Regions from separate parts of the Clavibacter capsici genome, predicted to be linked through region 1. Evidence: riboswitches for the same ligand, from Rfam matches in the RefSeq annotation. Region 1 holds a riboswitch; the other holds the start of a gene.

Region 1 (4,413 bases):
GCAGCACGTCGTCCGCGAGGGCCTCCACCAGGTCCGCGTCGTGCGTGACGGCGAGGACGCCGACGCCGTCGCGGTCGACCAGCTCGGCGAGGAGCGCGACGAGCTCGGCCCAGGTGCGCGCGTCCTGCCCGAAGGTCGGCTCGTCGAGGACGAGGAGGCGCGGCGCGGTCGCGAGCGCGGTCGCCACCGAGAGGCGCCGCTTCTCGCCGCCGGAGAGGGTGAAGGGGTTGGCGCGCGCCAGCCCGTCCAGGCGGAGGCGGACGAGCAGCTCGTCCACGCGGCGCGCGGACCCCGTCGGATCCATGCCGACGGCGCGCGGGCCGACCTCGAGCTCCTGGCGCACGGTGCCCGCGAGGAACTGGTGCTCGGGGTCCTGGAAGACCGTGCCGATGCGGGCCGCGAGCTCCCGGGAGCGCCAGGCCGCGGGATCCGGGCCGAGGCCGCCCGCCAGGCGCGCCTCGGCGACGACCTGTCCGGCGAGCGGGGGCAGGAGGCCGCCGAGGGTGAGCGCGAGGGTGCTCTTGCCCCCGCCGTTCGGGCCCGTGAGGGCGGTCACCCGACCGGCGCGGAGGCCGATGCCCGTCGCCTCCGCCACGACCGTGCCGCGCGCGCGGCCGACGGCCAGGTCGTCGGCGCGCACGAGGGGCACGGGCGCGGCGGACGCGCGCGGGGGCGCCAGCGGTTCCCTGCCCGGCACCCACACGCCGGACGCGGCGAGCGACGCGCCCTGGTCGCGGAGGACGTCGTCGGGCGCGCCGTCGGCGAGGACCCCGCCGTCGGCCGCGAGGACGACGACGCGGTCGACCAGGTCCCGCCACACCGCCACGCGGTGCTCGATCACGACGAGCGTCGCGCCCGTGGTGGCGACGACCGACTCGACCGCGCGCCGCACCTCGGCGACGCCCCCGGGATCGAGGTTCGCGGTCGGCTCGTCGAGCAGGAGGAGTCCGGGCCGCATGGCGAGCACGCCGGCGAGGGCGAGACGCTGCTTCTGCCCGCCGGAGAGCGCGGTGGTCGAACGGTCGAGGGCCACGTCGAGCCCCACGGCGTCCAGGGCGTGGCGGACGCGGACCCAGATCTCCTCGCGCGGCACGCCGAGGTTCTCGCAGCCGAAGGCCACGTCGTCGCCGACGCGGGAGAGGATCACCTGCGCGTCCGGATCCTGCAGCACGAGCCCGGCCCGACCGCGCCGCGCGGCCGGATCGTGCCCGTCGACGAGCAGCGATCCGCGGGTCTCGCCCTCGTCGTCGCCGCCGAGGACGCCGGCCAGCGCGTGCATGAGCGTGGTCTTGCCCGCTCCCGAAGCTCCGAGCAGGAGCACGCGCTCCCCCGGCTCGATCACGAGGTCGACGTCGCGCACGGCCCAGGCGCTCCGGCCGGCGTGCCGCCAGCCCCAGCCGGACGCCCGGACGGATGCGCCGCCCGCCGCGTCGACGGACGCGTCCGGGCCGGCGAGGGCCGCGCGCGGAGCGGTCGGACGGCGCCCGGGCCGCCGCACGGTCAGACGCGGGCCGCGGTGTCGCGGCCCGAGGCGAAGCGCGACAGGGCGCCGGTGCGGGCGAGCGCCCGCGCGACGAGCCACGACAGCAGCCCGGCGATGACGGCACCCGACACGAGCGCGGCGACGGTGTAGATCGTGGCGAACAGCGGCGTGGAGCCCGGGTAGTAGGTGATGAGGTCGGTGATGGCCATGCCGAGCCCCGCGCCCATCCCCGCGAGGACGGCGACGTAGGCGCGCCAGTTCGCGTAGAGGAACACGAGCAGCACGAGCTCCGCGCCGAGGCCCTGCGTGAGGCCCGAGAGCAGCGTGCCGACGCCCCAGACGTTGCCGACGAGCATCGAGACGAACGCGGCGAGCAGCTCGCCGTACAGCGCGGCGCCGGGCTTCCTGATCACGATGCCCGTGAGGACGCCGGCGAACAGCCAGCCGCCGCCCGCGAGGGCCTGCAGGCCCGGCAGGAGCGGCTCGAAGAAGCCGCCGACCGGCACCGACGCGGTGTTCCAGATGACGAAGACGACGCCGGACGCGACGCCGAGGACGCTCGCGACGACGATGTCGATGACGCGCCACCGCGCGCGCAGGCCGGACCGGGGGGTCCGGGCGTCGGCGGCGACGGAGGCGGCGGGTGCGGTGGACGAGGGTGATGCGGTCACTGGTCGTGCCCTTCTGGTTCGTGGAAGAGGGCACGGGTACGAGATGAAAGCCTCCCTGCGCTGGCATGATCCAGATCAGGTTCGACGGTCGAAGATTGGGGATCTTCCTCTCAGCCCGGCTCACCGGACTCCCGTGTTCACGGTGATCCTAGCGCGGGGACGACGCGCCCGGGACGCACGACCCCGGACGCACGGGAGCGCGGGCGCCCGAGGGCACCCGCGCTCCGCGGTGGTCGTGAGAGAGGGCGCTACTTGAGCGTCTTGATGAGCTTGACGAGGACCTTGCCGGAGATCCAGATGACGGGAGTGGCGACCGCGAGCAGCGCGATGACGTTCGGCTGGAACCGCACCTCGCCGTCGGTGGCGATGTAGGCGCCGATCGGCCAGGTGGCGCCGCCGCCCCCGCCGCCGCCCGCGACGTTGCCGTCGGAGTCGGGGAGGTCGCTGCCCCCGCCGAAGCCGTACCAGGCGAATGCCACCGGCACGATGGTCGAGCCGTCGATGTCGAGGGGGTCGCCGTAGACCGTCCCCACTCCGGCGTTCTTCACGTTCTCTGCGAGCTGTGCGACGAGGTTGGTCATGCGTCCCACCGTACCCCGCGGCGACCCGCGGATGCGGGGCGATCCGCGCGCTCGCGGTAGCCTCGCCCCTGGTGCGTCGCCGCGTCGCATCCGGCCTCCCCCGCCGCTGCGGCAGCTGCGGATCCACCGCCTGCCCCGCCCCCGACGGACCCCGCGCTCGCGCGCGCCGCCCGAGGGACGAGTCGACCCAACTGGAGGACCACTTGCACACCTGGCCCGGAAACCCCTACCCGCTCGGCGCGACGTTCGACGGGAGCGGGACGAACTTCGCCCTCTTCAGCGAGGTCGCCGAGCAGGTGCAGCTGTGCCTCTTCGAGGAGGACGGCACCGAGACCCGCGTGGACGTGACCGAGGTCGACGCGCACGTCTGGCACTGCTACCTCCCGCACGTGCAGCCGGGCCAGCGCTACGGCTACCGCGTGACCGGTCCCTACGAGCCGGAGAACGGCCACCGGTCGAACCCCGCGAAGCTCCTGCTGGATCCCTACGCCAAGGCCACCTGCGGCGAGTTCGACTGGCACCCGTCGCTGTTCGCCTACGACTTCGGCGACCCGTCGAGCCGCAACGACGAGGACTCGGGCCCGCACATGATGCTCGGCGTCGTGGTCAACCCGTTCTTCGACTGGGACGGCGACCGGCTCCCCCGCACGCCCTACAGCGAGACCGTCGTCTACGAGGCGCACGTGAAGGGCCTCACCCAGCTGCACCCGCGGATCCCCGAGGAGCTGCGCGGCACGTACGCGGGCATCGCGCACCCCGCCGTGATCGACCACCTGCAGCACCTCGGCGTCACGGCGATCGAGCTGATGCCGGTGCACCAGTTCGTGCAGGACAACACGCTGCTCGAGAAGGGCCTCCGCAACTACTGGGGCTACAACACCATCGGGTTCTTCGCCCCGCACAACGCGTACTCGTCCACGGGCGAGCTCGGCCAGCAGGTGCAGGAGTTCAAGTCGATGGTGCGGGCGCTGCACGCGGCCGGCATCGAGGTCATCCTCGACGTGGTCTACAACCACACGGCCGAGGGCAACCACCTCGGGCCGACGCTCTCGTTCAAGGGCATCGACAACCAGGCCTACTACCGGCTCATGGAGGACGACCCCACCTACTACATGGACTACACGGGCACGGGCAACTCGCTCAACGTCCGGCACCCGCACTCGCTGCAGCTGATCATGGACTCGCTGCGCTACTGGGTCACCGAGATGCACGTGGACGGCTTCCGCTTCGACCTCGCGTCCGCGCTCGCGCGCGAGTTCTACGACGTCGACAAGCTCGCCACCTTCTTCGAGCTCGTGCAGCAGGACCCCGTGGTCTCGCAGGTCAAGCTCATCGCCGAGCCCTGGGACGTGGGCCCCGGCGGCTACCAGGTGGGCAACTTCCCGCCCCAGTGGACCGAGTGGAACGGGAAGTACCGCGACACCGTGCGCGACTTCTGGCGCGGCGAGGCCTCCTCGCTCGGGGAGTTCGCGGCGCGGATCACGGGATCCGCCGACCTCTACGAGCACTCGGGCCGGCGCCCGGTGGCCTCGATCAACTTCATCACGGCGCACGACGGCTTCACGATCGCCGACCTCGTCTCGTACAACGAGAAGCACAACGAGGCCAACGGCGAGGGCAACGCCGACGGCGAGAGCCACAACCGCTCCTGGAACATGGGCGTGGAGGGGCCGACGGA
Region 2 (4,413 bases), 760 kb from region 1:
GCGAGCTCCGCCTCCTCAAGCAGCAGCCCGTGCGCGGCGGCTACGACCCCGACGACTACGTGCAGACCCGCGAGTGGGCGACCGCGGAGGACGGCACCGAGATCCCGCTGTCGGTCGTCTACAAGCGCGGCCTGGTGCACCCGGGCACGCCCGCGCCGCTCCTGCTCTACGGCTACGGCTCGTACGAGGCGAGCATCGACCCGTCGTTCTCCATCGCCCGGCTGTCGCTGCTCGACCGGGGCATGGCGTTCGTGATCGCGCACGTGCGCGGCGGCGGCGAGATGGGCCGGCGCTGGTACGACGAGGGCAAGACGCTCACCAAGCGCAACACGTTCACCGACTTCGTCGCGGCGGCCGACCACCTCATCGCGCGCGGGTGGACGAGCCCGGAGAAGCTCGTCGCCGAGGGCCGCAGCGCCGGCGGACTCCTGATGGGCGCGGTCGCGAACATCGCGCCCGACCGCTTCGCCGGGATCCTCGCGGGCGTGCCGTTCGTGGACGCCCTCACGAGCATCCTCGACCCGTCGCTGCCGCTCACGGTGATCGAGTGGGACGAGTGGGGCGACCCGCTGCACGACCCCGAGGTCTACGCGTACATGAAGTCGTACACGCCGTACGAGAACGTGCGCGAGGGCGTGGAGTACCCGCGGATCCTCGCGGTCACGAGCCTCAACGACACGCGCGTGCTCTACGTCGAGCCCGCCAAGTGGACCGCCCGCCTCCGCGAGGTCGGCGCGCCCGTGCTGCTGCGCACCGAGATGCAGGCCGGCCACGGCGGCAAGTCGGGCCGATACGACGCCTGGCGCGAGCGCGCGTCGGACTACGCGTGGGTGCTCGACGTGGCGGGGCTCGCCTGAGTCAGGCGGGCTCCCCCTCCCGCAGTGCGGACGATGCTTCGGCGGTCCGCGAGACGCGTGGCGGGCGGTGGATGACGGGCGCCGCGGTATAGCCGATCGGGTACCATGGAGGCAATCGACCCCCTCCCAAGCCTCTCGACGATGCTCAAATGGGAGGGGCCTTTTCTTTCCGAGGGGTGCGATGAAGCCCTACTTGTCCTGGCCCGATCAGATCGCCCTGATGGCTGGCCGCGGTCTGCTCGTGACCGACGAATCCGATTGCGCCCGGTTCCTCGCGTCGAACAACTACTACAGGTTCTCGGGGTACGCGCGTTACTTCCAGAGAGCTCCTCATCTCGGCGATGACGACTTCCTGCCCGGCACGGCGTTCGACGACATCCGATGCGTCTACGACGCCGATGCGTCGTTGCGCGACTCCCTCGTCCGGCCGCTCGCCCACGTCGAGCTCCTGCTGCGGTCGCACGTCGCCCATGTCATCGGGCGTGAGCACGGCGCATATGGGACGCATCTCGAGCAGGGCTTCTACAAGGACGTCGGCGGACGGGAGCCCACCGTCGAGTCCTGCCTCCGGGACATAGACCGGAGCAAGGACCGGCACATCCTCCGCTACCGAGGGGAGGCGCGAGACAGCTCCGACTACGGAGGTCTGCCCGTGTGGTCCGCCGTCGAGGCCTGGTCGTTCGGCACGTTGTCCAAGGTGGTGGAACGGGGAGCCCAAGGCGCTCTCGCCGACTCCGTGGCCACGAGCATCGGCGTGGCCAAAGCCGGTTTCGCCTACCGGGTGAGGGCCTTCGTCTACCTCCGCAATCGGTGCGCGCACCACAATCGCCTGTGGAACCACTCCATCGTCGACGCGGGTCCGACGCCCAACAACGTACGCACGAAGGCCAAGCGCCTCGCGGGCCAGTTCGGCCCCCGCTCGGTGCTCGATGTGATCGCATCGCTCGACGACATCACGACCCGAGGGACGGACGGCTCCGCTTCGCTACCCGAGCTGATCGGTCAGCACGACCGCGACGGCGCCTTCTGGAAGGGGTTGGCGACTCCTCAGGGACCGAAGGATCATCTGGCGGAGACGACGTAGCTCCCCAGCACGACACATCCGCGACACCGCCGCCGGCCGTCCTGGCAGGTGCGACGCGTCTGGCCCTAGGGTGGATCCCTGACACGGGGTGCCCACGAGGGCTGAGATGAGACCCGTCGCACCTGATCCGGTTCGCACCGGCGGAGGGATGTCACCATGAGCGCTGCGCGCCCGCACATCGACGAGATCGCCCGGACGGGGACCGCCTCGGCGGACCTCCTCCACCTGCTGCGGGAGCGCGTGCCGCTCGTGCAGTGCATCACCAACCAGGTGGTCGCGGGGTTCACCGCGAACGTCCTCCTCGCGCTGGGCGCCGCGCCCGCGATGACCGACGTGCCGACCGAGGCCGGGCCGTTCGCGCGGGTCGCGTCGGGCGTGCTCGTCAACCTCGGCACGCCGCACGCCGAGCAGCGGGAGGCGGCGGTCGAGGCCGCGCACGCGGCGCGCGGCGCGGGGACGCCCTGGGTGCTGGATCCGGTCGCCGTCGGCGCCCTGCCGGTGCGGACGCGGCTCGCGCACGAGCTCGTGGCGCTGTCGCCGACGATCGTGCGCGGCAACGCGTCGGAGGTCATCGCGCTCGCGACCGGCGGCGCGGGCGGGCGCGGGGTCGACGCGACCGACGAGGTCGAGGCCGCGCTCGACGCGGCGACGCTGCTCGCGCGCACCTTCGGCACGGTCGTCGCGGTCTCGGGACCGGTCGACCACGTCACGGACGGGACGCGGACCGTGCGCGTGCACACCGGCGACGCGCTGCTCACCCAGGTCACCGGCGGGGGCTGCGCGCTCGGGGCCGTGATGGCGGCGTTCGCGTCGACGGATCCGGATCCGCTGCGGGCCGCCGTGGCCGCGACGAGCGTGTACACGATCGCCGCGGAGGTCGCCGCCGAGGGATCGCGCGGGCCCGGGTCGTTCGCCGTCGCGCTGCTCGACGCGCTCGACGCCGCCACGCCCGAGCTGGTCGCCCAGCGCGAGCGCCTCTCGTGAGCGGGATCGACCTCTCCGTCTACCTCGTCACCGACCCCGCCCTGTGCGGCGAGCGCGGCGTGCCCGCGGTCGTCACGGCGGCGGTCGCGGGCGGAGCGACGGCGGTGCAGGTCCGCGACAAGCACGCGAGCGCGGCCGAGCTGCTGACGACGGTGGTCGCGGCGGCGGACGCGATCGACGCGCACGCGGCGGCGCATCCCGGGGCCGCGCGTCCGCTGCTCGTCGTCGACGACCGCGTCGACGTGGTGCTGGCGGCCCTGGCGAGCGGCATGCGCGTCGACGGCGTGCACGTCGGGCAGTCCGACGTGCCGGCCGACCTCGTGCGGCGGATGCTCGACGCCGCGAGCCCCGACCGCCGCCTCGTCGTGGGCCTCACGGCGAACACGCCGGCGCACGTGGAGGCGGTGCGCGCGCTGCCCGCGGGCACGGTCGACTACCTCGGCGTCGGCGTGATCCGCCCCACCAGCACCAAGCCCGACCACCCGGCACCGCTCGGGCACGACGGGTTCGGGATCATCGCGGGCCTCTCCCCCGTGCCGTGCGTCGCGATCGGCGGCGTCGACGTGCGCGACGTGGACGCGGTCGCGGCGGCCGGCGGCGCGGGCACGGCCGTCGTGTCGGCGATCTGCGCGGCCGAGGACCCGGAGGCGGCGGCGCGCGAGCTCGCCGAGGCGTGGGCGCGTGTGCGGGTGCGCGGCGGCGGCGGATCCACGACGGCGGGCGACGCGGCGGCGCCGCCCACTCCGGGCGGTGCGGCCGACCCCGCACGCGTGCCCCGCGTCCTCAGCATCGCGGGCACGGATCCCACGGGCGGCGCGGGCGTCCAGGCCGACCTCAAGTCCATCGCCGCGAACGGCGGCTACGGCATGGCCGTGGTCACGGCGCTCGTGGCGCAGAACACCCGGGGCGTGCGGGAGATCCACGTGCCGCCCGTCGCGTTCCTCCGCGCGCAGCTCGACGCGGTCTCCGACGACGTCGTCATCGACGCCGTGAAGGTCGGCATGCTCGGATCCGCGGCGGTGGTCGACGAGGTCGCCGACTGGCTGCGCGCGGTGCGCCCTCCGGTCGTGGTGCTGGATCCGGTGATGGTCGCCCAGTCCGGCGACGCCCTCCTCGACGACGACGCGACCGACGCGCTCCGCCGCCTCCTGCCGCTCGCCGACGTCGTCACCCCGAACCTGCCGGAGCTCGCCGCGCTCCTCGGCGAGCCCGAGGCCGACGGCTGGGACGCCGCGCTCGCGCAGGGGCGGACGCTCGCGGCCCGGTACGGCGTGCGCGTGATCGTGAAGGGCGGCCACCTCCGCGTGGACGACTGCCCGGACGCGCTCGTGACGCCCGGCACGTCCGAGGCTGAGGCCGCCGTGGACGTGGTCGACGGGCCGCGCATCGCGACGACCAGCACGCACGGCACGGGCTGCTCGCTCTCCAGCGCCCTCGCGACCCTGCGTCCGCGCCGCGGGGACTGGCTGGCCTCGCTCGCGGAGGCGA

Evidence for each region. Region 1 has a riboswitch for thiamine pyrophosphate ahead of AES38_RS06775 (ECF transporter S component). Riboswitches for the same ligand answer to the same signal wherever they lie in the genome.
Region 2: another riboswitch for thiamine pyrophosphate. It lies ahead of thiM (hydroxyethylthiazole kinase); the one in region 1 lies ahead of AES38_RS06775 (ECF transporter S component).

What each region holds. Positions count from the first base shown of each region.
Region 1 is NZ_CP012573.1:1,436,620-1,441,032, reverse strand. Features, by position in the region: gene AES38_RS06780 (ABC transporter ATP-binding protein) at 1-1,498, opposite strand, end outside; gene AES38_RS06775 (ECF transporter S component) at 1,501-2,154, opposite strand; TPP riboswitch at 2,190-2,290, opposite strand; gene AES38_RS06770 (hypothetical protein) at 2,403-2,735, opposite strand; gene glgX (glycogen debranching protein GlgX) at 2,939-4,413, shown strand, end outside.
Region 2 is NZ_CP012573.1:2,192,298-2,196,710, forward strand. Features, by position in the region: gene AES38_RS10310 (S9 family peptidase) at 1-857, shown strand, start outside; gene AES38_RS10315 (Abi family protein) at 1,039-1,941, shown strand; TPP riboswitch at 2,016-2,107, shown strand; gene thiM (hydroxyethylthiazole kinase) at 2,098-2,925, shown strand; gene AES38_RS10325 (bifunctional hydroxymethylpyrimidine kinase/phosphomethylpyrimidine kinase) at 2,922-4,413, shown strand, end outside.